2 regions of the Neorhizobium phenanthreniclasticum genome follow, and region 1 is predicted to be linked to the other one. Evidence: predicted binding sites of a transcription regulator. Region 1 holds the regulator's gene; the other holds the start of a gene.
The links. Region 1 encodes PhoB, which activates phosphate uptake and scavenging genes when phosphate is short. Its sites were predicted from a motif close to TGTCATNNANCTGTCAT; they were not measured.
Positions count from the first base shown of each region.

Region 2: the regulator PhoB is predicted to act here: its motif matches at 1,459-1,475, upstream of ABK249_RS11220 (esterase-like activity of phytase family protein).

Region 1 is NZ_JBEAAL010000009.1:33,875-39,341, forward strand. It holds gene ABK249_RS14395 (FAD-dependent oxidoreductase) at 1-137, shown strand, start outside; gene arsK (arsenite efflux MFS transporter ArsK) at 134-1,369, shown strand; gene ABK249_RS14405 (winged helix-turn-helix domain-containing protein) at 1,455-2,144, opposite strand; gene phoB (phosphate regulon transcriptional regulator PhoB) at 2,158-2,844, opposite strand; gene phoU (phosphate signaling complex protein PhoU) at 2,887-3,600, opposite strand; gene pstB (phosphate ABC transporter ATP-binding protein PstB) at 3,643-4,434, opposite strand; gene pstA (phosphate ABC transporter permease PstA) at 4,470-5,467, opposite strand, start outside.
Region 2 is NZ_JBEAAL010000006.1:238,078-243,544, forward strand. It holds gene lon (endopeptidase La) at 1-867, shown strand, start outside; gene hupB (DNA-binding protein HupB) at 1,068-1,343, shown strand; gene ABK249_RS11220 (esterase-like activity of phytase family protein) at 1,524-3,716, shown strand; gene ABK249_RS11225 (GNAT family N-acetyltransferase) at 3,783-4,247, shown strand; gene ABK249_RS11230 (aldo/keto reductase) at 4,309-5,295, opposite strand; gene ABK249_RS11235 (metallophosphoesterase family protein) at 5,400-5,467, shown strand, end outside.

The DNA.
Region 1 (5,467 bases):
GCTGCGGTGGTCCTGCTCTTTCTGAAGTCGACGCGTGCTGCATCGCCGACATGAAGGCCAAGACTGATGGCAAAGCTGGTTGTGGCTGTGGTACATCCACTGCGGTGGAACGGAACGATGTGGAACCTGCAGAATGACCGAGCGGAAAGCTCCCGCGCGCCTGATCTGGGCGCTCGGCGCAACACAGATCATCGGCTACGGTACCCTTTATTATTCCTTCAGCATCCTCGCGCCGGACATGGCACGAGACTTCTCCATCCAACAAGACAGGCTTTTCGGGCTGCTATCGGTGGCGCTGCTGGTTGGCGGACTGTTCGCACCGAGAGCGGGAAACTGGGCGGACCGGTTCGGAGCCGGCCGGCTCATGGTCCCCGGTTCGCTTGCTGCCGCCATCTCGCTTGGCTGCGCGGCCGCATCGCCGAATGCGACGACGTTCGGTATTTCACTCGTCGCAATGGAGATCGCCTCCAGCTTCGTTCTCTACAGCACGGCATTTGCAGCGATCGTGCAGGTTGGAGGCAGCAAGCCACAGCGCAGCATAACCCATCTGACGCTGATCGCGGGATTCGCATCAACGCTCTTCTGGCCGCTCACGGCAACACTGCATGACTATCTCGGCTGGCGTGAGATCTACCTCGTCTTCGCGATCCTGAATATCGCCGTGTGCCTTCCGATCCATTGGTGGGTCGGGAGACTGCCCCGCGACGTGCCCGAACCACGGGCATCAGTAAATCAATCCGGAGCGATGGCCGTTCAGCCTGAAGCCGGCCCCGCGTTCAGTGGCGTCTTTATTCTGATGCTTGCGGGCTTTGCCCTGGAAGGATTCGTGCTGGCCTCCGTGCTGGTCCACATGGTTCCGCTGCTGACAGCACTTGGGCTTGGCACGGCAGGCCTCATGGTCTCCACCCTCTTCGGTCCCTCGCAGGTCGCCAGCCGCCTCCTGAACATGATCTTCGGAGGGCGCTTGTCACAGACGGTGCTCGCCGTGATCTCCGCGGGATTGCTCGCCGTCGCCCTTATCGTCCTGATGGCGACAAGTCCGTGGCTCCCCGGTCTCATCGCATTCGCGATCCTGTTCGGTCTGGGATCGGGGCTCGCAAGCATCGTCGGGGGAACGCTTCCACTGGAGCTTTTCGGAAGGCACGGTTATGGCGCACGGCTCGGCTGGGTGACCGCCGCACGCCAGTTTTCCTCAGCACTTGCCCCCTTTGCGTTCGCTGTCATGCTGGGAACTTGGGGGGTCGGCCAGGCAGTATCGATCAGCATTCTGGGAGGCGCGGCGGCCGTCGGCCTGTTCGGAGCGATCGCCTTCGCCCGCTACAGAGCAACAAGACCAGCAGCTGGACCTTTCGGTGGTTCGCAGGCCTGACAAGACACGACAAACAGGAGATGCAGGCCCCTCGGCGAAGCCCTAAAGAAAAGCAGCATAGGCCTTCCAACGATCGCGAGAAAATTCAGACGTCGCCGAGGGCGTAGCCCGCTCCGCGGACGGTCCGGATCACCTGGTCAGCCTTGCCCAGGCTGATGCCCTTCCGGAGGCGACCGATGTGCACGTCGACGGCGCGCTCGTCCACGGTTGCACCATCACCCCAGAGCGACCTTTTCAGCTCCGTCCGCGAATAGACCCGTCCCGGATACCGCATCAGGAACTCGAGAAGCCGGAACTCGGTGGGGCCGAGCCTGACTTCCTTCTTCTGCCTGTGGACCCTGTGTGCTTCGCGGTCGAGGGTCAGGTCTCCGACCCTGATCATATGGCTCAGAAGATTCGGATGCATGCGGCGAAGAAGGTTCTTCACCCTTATGGCAAGCTCGACGGAGGGGAATGGCTCTACGAGGCAGTCATCCGCGCCGGCAGCGAGACCCGTCAGCCTGTCGCTCTCGCTTTCCGCCGGAACAAGCAGGACCACGGGCACCCGCATCGTTGCTGGTTCGGTACGAAGTCTTCGGCAGATCTCGATGCCATTCAGCCCCGGAAGGGACGAACTCAGCACCAGTACATCGGGAAGGCTCGAAACCAACCGCTCCATCAGCTCGGAGCCCGCCGAAAGCAGCGTCACGTCGAAACCTTCATCGACAAGGGAGAACCGCAGCACTTCGCGCAGCGTTTCATCGCCATCGATCACCACGACAACTCGCGCTCCCATCGCGGTGCTCTCCCTAGTGTCCTTCCATCGAGTATCCGGCGCCGCGGACGGTGCGGATGACATCCTGCATGTTGGAGAAGTTGAGCGCCTTCCTGAGGCGTCCGACATGCACGTCGACGGTGCGCTCGTCCACATAGATGTCGTGGCCCCACACCCCGTCGAGAAGCTGCGAGCGCGAGAAGACCCGGCCGGGCGCGGCCATCAGGAATTCCAGAAGCCGGAACTCCGTCGGGCCGAGCCGCACTTCGCGGCTCTTGCGATGCACCCTGTGCGTCTCCCGGTCCAGCTCGATGTCGCCGCAGCGCAGGACGCTCGACAGCACTTCCGGACGCGCGCGCCGCAGCATCGCCTTCACTCGCGCCATCAGTTCCGGCGTCGAGAACGGCTTTACGACATAGTCATCGGCGCCGGTCGCAAGCCCGCGGACCCGTTCGCTCTCCTCGCCGCGCGCCGTCAGCATGATGATCGGCAGTCGCTCCGTCTCCGGCCGCATCCTCAGCCGCCGGCAGAGTTCGATGCCGGAAACACCGGGCAACATCCAGTCGAGGATCAGAAGATCCGGCGTGCGTTCCTGAAGCCTGATCTCGGCTTCATCCCCGCGCAGAATCGTCTCCACCTCATAACCTTCCGCTTCAAGGTTGTAGCGAAGAAGCACGCTCAGCGCCTCCTCATCCTCCACGACCGCGATCTTCGGCTGCATTCCGTCTTAGCTCCGTCACCATTCCATCGTCATTCGGCGCCATTATTCCGTGATCGCGCCGAGCGTGTTCGACGTATCGTCCTTCGGACGCTCGCCTTCCGGCTGGGCGCCGGTCGTCATGTAGTAGATCGTCTCGGCGATGTTGGTGGCGTGGTCGCCGATACGCTCGATGTTCTTGGCACAGAACAGAAGATGCGTGCAGGTGGTGATGTTGCGCGGATCTTCCATCATGTAGGTCAAAAGCTCGCGGAACAGGGACGTGTACATCGCGTCGATTTCCTCGTCGCGGATGCGGATCGCCTCCGCCTTCTCGGCCGAACGGCTAGAATAGACGTCCAGCACTTCCTTCAGCTGCGTCAGCGCCAGGTCCGACAGGTGCTCGATGCCGCGCGCGAGCTTGCGCGGCACACCGGTGCCCTGCACCGCGATCACCCGCTTGGCAGTGTTCTTGCCGAGGTCGCCGACCCGCTCCAGATCGGAGGCGATGCGCAGCGATCCGACGATGTCGCGCAGGTCGCCCGCAACCGGCTGGCGGCGGGCGATCGTCACGATCGCCTTGTCGCCGATATCGCGCTCGGCATGGTCGAGGATCACGTCGTCGGAGATCACCTTCTGGGCAAGGGCGGCATCGGAATTGACCAGTGCCCGCACTGCATCCGCGCACATCTGCTCCGCAAGCCCGCCCATCTCCGAAATCCGGCGGCTCAGATATTTCAGTTCGTCGTCATAGGCAGACAGGATATGTGTCGAAGACATGGTCTTATCCTCAGATTGTCAGAAAGGGCCCGCAACCGGCGATCAGCCGAAGCGGCCCATGATGTAGTCCTGCGTACGCTGGTCATCCGGATTGGTGAACATCTTGTCGGTATCGTTCTCCTCAACCAGGTTTCCGAGATGGAACATGGCAGTGCGTTGCGATACGCGGGCCGCCTGCTGCATCGAGTGCGTCACGATGACGATCGTGAAGTTTTCGCGCAGTTCGTGGATCAGCTCCTCGACCTTGGCGGTGGCGATCGGATCGAGCGCCGAACAGGGTTCGTCCATCAGGATCACTTCCGGGCTGACGGCAACGGCGCGCGCAATGCACAGGCGCTGCTGCTGACCGCCGGAAAGGCCCGTACCTGGGCTGTCGAGACGATCCTTCACCTCGCCCCACAGTCCTGCCTTCTGCAGGGCCGAAGACACGATATCGTCCAGCTCCGACTTCTTTCGCGCCAGACCATGAATGCGCGGGCCATAGGCGACGTTCTCGTAGATCGACTTCGGGAAAGGGTTCGGCTTCTGGAACACCATGCCGACCTTGGCGCGCAGCTGAACCGGGTCCACCTTGGGATCGTAAATGTTCTCCGAGTCGATCGATATGTTGCCCTCGACACGGCAGTTGGCGATCGTGTCATTCATCCGGTTGATGCAACGCAGGAACGTCGATTTGCCGCAGCCCGACGGACCGATGAAGGCTGTCACGGACCGAGGGCGGATATCGATATTGACATCCTTGATGGCGTGCTTTTCGCCGTAATAAACCTGCACGTTACGGGCGGAAATCTTCGGTTCATTCATGAGTGGAGCTTTCGTCGGCGTCGTCGTCATCGTCGTTGAGATATTATTCATCATTACACACCCCTTTACCAACGGCGCTCGAAGCGGCGGCGAAGAATGATTGCGACCAGGTTCATTAGGATCAGGAATACCAGAAGCACGATGATGGCACCGGACGCACGTTCGACGAATGCCGGGTCGCCGCGCTGCGTCCAGTTATAGACCTGGACCGGAAGCGCCGACGCCGGATCGAAGAAGCCATCCGGCGGACCGGCGGGATATTCGCGCACGAAGGCGACCATGCCGATCAGCAGCAGAGGCGCAGTCTCCCCGAGAGCTCGGGCCAGCCCGATGATCGTCCCCGTCAGGATACCGGGCATCGCCAAGGGCAGAACATGATGGAAGATGGACTGCATCTTCGATGCGCCAACACCTAGCGCTGCGTCGCGGATAGACGGTGGAACGGCCTTGAGGGCGGCGCGAGTGGCGATGATGATCGTCGGCAACGTCATCAGGGTCAGAACAAGCCCCCCCACAACCGGCGCCGATTGCGGCAGACCGAAGAAATTGATCAGTACGGCAAGGCCCAGAATACCGAAGACGATCGAGGGAACCGCGGCAAGGTTCGAGATGTTCACCTCGATCAGATCGGTGAAGCGGTTCTGCGGCGCAAATTCCTCAAGATAGATTGATGCAGCCACGCCGATCGGCAGCGACAGGACGAACACGATCAGCATCATATAGGCGGAGCCAATGACCGCAATCCCCAGGCCCGCCGCTTCAGGCCGGGTATCGGAGGCGTCCGGCGCCGTGAAGAAGCTCCAGTTGAAACGGGTCGTCAGAATGCCCGCCTCCTTGAGCTTGTCCGCCAGCATCAGTTGTTCGGGGGACGTATTGCGGTCGAGCTTCGCGCTCTCCATCGTCACGCGCCCCTTGTAATATCCGTCGATACGGCCCGCGGCCAGAAGATCAAAGGAATGAGTCTGGCCAATCACCGATGGATCGGCCATCACAAACCTGCGGAGATCGGCGGGAGCCTCCTTGGAGATCAGCTCGGCGGCGGCCTTTGCGTTCATGCCGTCGA
Region 2 (5,467 bases), on a different contig from region 1:
CTGCAGCCGAACGAATTCTCGGTGAGCGACGATGCCCTGATGGCGATCATCCAGCAGTACACCCGTGAAGCGGGCGTCCGTAACTTCGAACGTGAACTGATGAAGCTCGCACGCAAGGCGGTGACCGAGATCATCAAGGGCAAGACGAAGTCGGTCGAGGTCACGGCTGCCAACATCAATGACTATCTCGGCGTTCCGCGCTTCCGCCACGGCGAGGCCGAACGTGAGGATCAGGTTGGTGTCGTCACCGGTCTCGCCTGGACGGAAGTCGGCGGCGAACTCCTGACGATCGAAGGCGTCATGATGCCGGGCAAGGGCCGCATGACGGTCACCGGCAACCTGAAGGAAGTCATGAAGGAGTCCATCTCGGCGGCGGCATCCTATGTCCGTTCGCGCGCTGTGGATTTCGGCATCGAACCTCCGCGCTTCGACAAGTCGGATATCCACGTCCACGTTCCGGAAGGGGCGACCCCGAAGGACGGCCCGTCGGCGGGTGTCGCCATGGCCACCGCGATCGTCTCGGTCATGACCGGCATTCCGGTCAACAAGGACGTCGCCATGACCGGCGAGATCACGCTTCGCGGCCGTGTTCTGCCGATCGGCGGTCTCAAGGAGAAGCTCCTTGCGGCGCTGCGCGGCGGCATCAAGAAGGTTCTGATCCCGGAGGAAAACGCCAAGGACCTGGCGGAGATTCCGGACAATGTGAAGAACAACATGGAGATCATTCCTGTCTCGCGTATGGGTGAAGTGATCCGCCAGGCGCTTGTCCGCCAGCCCGAGCCGATCGAATGGGACGGCACGGTGGAAACGCCGGTGATTGCGACCGTCGAAGGGGTCGACGACGTCGGAACTGCGGTCGCCCACTGATCGATCGTCTTTTGGTCATGCCAAATTGGCACTATCCACGGAAAAAGCCGGTTTCAAGCCGGCTTTTTTTGTGAAAACTGCCGCATACCCCTTGTTTTTCAGGCGATTGCGGAGCTTTTGGGTTGCCAAGGCCTGACACCGAACTATTGTCGGCGCCGAAATACATGAGTCGTTCCAAAACCGCTGAAAGGGGTGGAAACATGAACAAGAACGAATTGGTATCCGCAGTGGCCGAAAAAGCCGGTCTCTCCAAGGCTGATGCCGCATCTGCTGTTGATGCCGTTTTTGAGACCGTACAGGCTGAGCTGAAGAAGGGTGGTGACATTCGTCTCGCCGGCTTCGGCAGCTTCTCCGTTTCCCGTCGCGAGGCATCCAAGGGCCGCAACCCGTCGACCGGCGCCGAAGTCGACATTCCGGCACGCAACGTGCCGAAGTTCTCGGCCGGCAAGGGCCTGAAGGACGCTGTCAACAGCTAACGCGCTGCCTCCGGGCAACCCTGTAGCAGTCTCAATAACGGAAAGGCCTGGGTTTCCCGGGCCTTTTTCGTTTTCTCAGAACATCGTAGGTTGGGCAGCTCCAACGTGTGAAAACCGTCATCCCTCTGTCATGCGCATGCTCCAATAACCAGCGACGGTTTTATGGACAGGAGGGCTCCTATGACATTCCGTATTCACGCCGCGCTGACAGCGGTGCTTCTCGCCTCGGTCGCAGCGCCTGCCAGCGCAGAGCAGGTCTTCAACCGCATCGCATCCTTCCCCGTTGCCAGCAATCTTCCTGCGGACAAGGACAAGCTGACGACCACGTCGGCGGAAATCATCACCGCCAGCGAAGACGGCAATACGCTGATCTATTCCGACAGCCCGCTTGGCGCGATCGGTTTCATCGACATCACCGATCCCAAGGCTCCGAAGGCGCTCGGCGCGCTGTCCCTAGACGGCGAGCCTACATCCGTAGCCGCAGTCGGCTCCAAGGTTCTCGCCGCCGTCAATACGTCGGAAAGCTACGTGAAGCCGTCCGGCAAGCTGAATGTCGTGGATATCGCGTCGAAGAAGATCGAAGCAACCTGCGACCTCGGCGGCCAGCCGGATTCGATCGCTATTTCGAAGGACAAGACCTTTGCTGCGATCGCCATCGAAAACGAGCGCGACGAGGACGTGAACGACGGCGCCATTCCGCAGATGCCGGTCGGTGATCTGGTCATCGTGTCGCTGAAGGATGGTGCCGCCGACTGCGCCTCCATCAAGCATGTCTCGCTGACCGGCCTTGCGGAGATCGCGCCGGAAGATCCGGAACCGGAATTCGTTGCCATCAACGATGCCGGCGAGATAGCCGTCACGCTGCAGGAGAACAACCACATCGCCATCATCGATGGCAAGACAGCGACCGTCGTCGGCCATTTCTCCGCTGGCAAGACCGATCTGGAAGGCATCGACAACAAGACTGACGGCCAGCTTTCCTTCACCGGCAAGGCGGAGGGCGTATTGCGCGAACCGGATGCCATCAAGTGGCTGGACAACAACCGCCTCGTTATCGCCAATGAAGGCGACTGGAAGGGTGGTTCGCGCAGCTTCACGATCTTCGATCGTACTGGCAAGGTTCTCTACGAGTCCGGCGCGTCGCTGGAACGCGAAATCGCCCGCATTGGACATTTCCCGGACAAGCGTGCGAAGTCGAAGGGCGTTGAACTGGAAGGCATGGAGTTCGCTTCCTTCAATGGCCAGAACTACATCTTCATTCTTTCCGAACGCGCTTCCGTCGTGGCCGTCTACAAGGATACCGGCGCCGAACCGCAACTTGCCCAGCTTCTGCCGTCGGGCATTTCGCCGGAAGGTGCTGTCGCCATTCCTGGCCGTAACCTGTTTGCCACCGCCAACGAAGTCGATCTTGGCGAAGACGGCGGTGCACGCTCGCATGTGATGATTTACGAGCTTGCCGAAGGCCAGCCGAGCTATCCAACGCTCGTTTCCAAGGATGTCGACGGCAACGTGCTCGGCTGGGGCGCTCTGTCCGGTCTCGTCGGCGATGCTGAAAAGGACGGCATCCTCCATGCCGTCAGTGATTCCTTCTATGGCATGCAGCCGTCGATCTTCACCATCGACACGACCAGGACGCCGGCTGAGATCACCAATGTCCTGCGCGTGACCCGCGGAGGGCAGCCGGCCCAGAAGCTCGACATCGAAGGTATCGCGCTCGATGGCAAGGGCGGCTTCTGGCTTGCGTCGGAGGGTGATGCCTCCAAGCTGGTCGGGCACGGCCTCTACAACGTCAGCGCCAAGGGCGAGATCAAGACCGAGATCGGCCTGCCGGCGGATCTGCTTTCCAACGAGAGCCGTTACGGCTTCGAAGGCATCACCACCGTTGGCTCCGGCGACGACCTGACGCTCTGGATGGCAATCCAGCGCGAATGGAAGGACGACCCGAAGGGCACCGTGAAGCTCGTCTCCTATAAGCCGAAGAGCAAGGAATGGGGTGCCGTCCGCTATCCACTGGAGAAGGCAGATGCCGGTTGGGTCGGTCTGTCGGAAATCACCGCGCATGGCGATTACGTCTACATCATCGAGCGCGACAACCAGATCGGCGACAATGCCAGGCTGAAGAAGCTCTATCGCGTCGCAATCGCCGACCTCAAGCCGGGCAAGATCGGCAGCGAACTGCCGCTGGTGAAAAAGGAAGAAGTCCACGACTTCATCCCGGACCTGAAGGTGACCAACGGCTATGTCCTCGACAAGCTCGAAGGCTTTACCTTCGACAAGTCTGGCAAGGCCTTTGCCGTCACCGACAACGACGGCATCGACGATAGCTCCGGCGAAACGCTGTTCTTTCCGGTCGAGCTGAAGGCCACCAACTGAGCATCCATGGATGCCAGAATAAGGAAAGGCCGGGTTTCGCCCGGCCTTTTTGTGTAAGGAGATGCGATGGATATTGGCATAGAGCTGGCACCCGCGGCGCAAAAGCCTCTGCTGAGAGATCTTCTTTCCCAATATCTCGCAGAGTTCGAAAGATATGGCGGCTCCGGCGCTGATTACCCGTATTTCGATGCCTATTGGCAGGAGATCGAAAGCCGCTGGCCCTATCTCATACGACGGGACAGCGAATGCATCGGCTTCGCCTTCGTCAATACTTGGTCCCCGTCGGGCCGAAGCACGGATTTTTCGATAGCTGAATTCTATATCGTTCCGGACGCGCGACGGCATGGCGCTGGACGCGACGCCGCCACCGCCGTCCTGCGCGCCCATCCTGGCCGCTGGGAATTGAGCGTCATGGCGTTGAACACGCCGGCCCAAGCCTTCTGGCCGCGGGCGATCGATGCTGCCGGGGGAGGGGACTTGGAGCGGGTGAAATCGGATAGCGAGACTATTTACCGGTTTAGGATCGGCTGACGGAAGAAAAGCCAAGTACCGTCGGCAGGGGAATGAGGGGCGCCGCCGATCATCCGATCCCTCACCAGCGCTGATGCACATGCGGGGCAACCAGCCGCGCATAGATTTCCTTCGTTGCCGTCATAACGTCGGCAGAAAGTGCGGCAAGTTCGGCCGCCGCAGCATTGTCCTTCGCCTGCGCCTCGTTGCGCGCGCCGGGGATGACGACGGTGACCGCCTCGTTCATCAGGATCCATTTCAGTGCGAAGGCGGCCATGGAGGCGCCGGCCGGCACCAGCTTGCGCACCTCGTCGACGGCTTGAAGGCCCACCTCGAAGGGTACGCCCGCAAAGGTCTCGCCGACATCGAAGGCCTCGCCATGCCGGTTGAAGTTGCGGTGGTCGTCCTTGGCGAAGGCCGTTTCACGGGTGATCTTGCCGGACAGCAGGCCGCTGGCGAGCGGCACGCGGACGATAACCGCCACGTTTTTCCGCTTGGCCTCCTTGAAGAACAAGTCGGCCGGTCGCTGGCGGAAGATGTTATAGATGATCTGGATGCTGACGACGTCGGGATATTCGATCGCCTTCAAGGCCTCCTCGACCTTTTCGACACTGACTCCGTAGTTCCTGATCTTGCCGGCGCGGCGAAGATCGTCGAGCGCGCCGAAGACGTCCGGGCGGTAAAGGACCTCGGTTGGCGGGCAATGGAGCTGCACGAGGTCAAGGCTGTCGACTTCGAGGTTCTTGAGGCTGCGGTCGATAAAGGCTTCGAGATTGGCTCTGGTGTAACCGTCGGCGACATGCGGGTTCAGCCGCCGGCCCGCCTTGGTCGCGACCATCGGGCGCGCGCCGCCACGCGACTTTAGAACGCTCGCGATGATCTTTTCCGAACGGCCGTCGCCATAGACGTCTGCGGTGTCGATGAAGGTGACGCCGGAATCGAGCGCGGCTTCCAGCGCCGCCCGGCCATCCGCCTCGCTGACATCGTCCCAGGAGCCGCCGATCTGCCAGGCGCCGAAGCCGACCTCGCTGACGGTGAAGGATGTGCGTCCGAACGCGTGCTGTCTCATGATGTCCTCCGATATATCCACAGGCCGCTCAAGCCGGAGCTTCCGTCGCGCCCGGCATTTGCCTAAAACACATGCTCAAGCTGGCAATCAAAACAAGCGATTCGATGACCTTCCGTTTTATCCATGCCGCCGACCTGCATCTCGGCAGTCCCTTCCAGGGGCTGGCGATGAA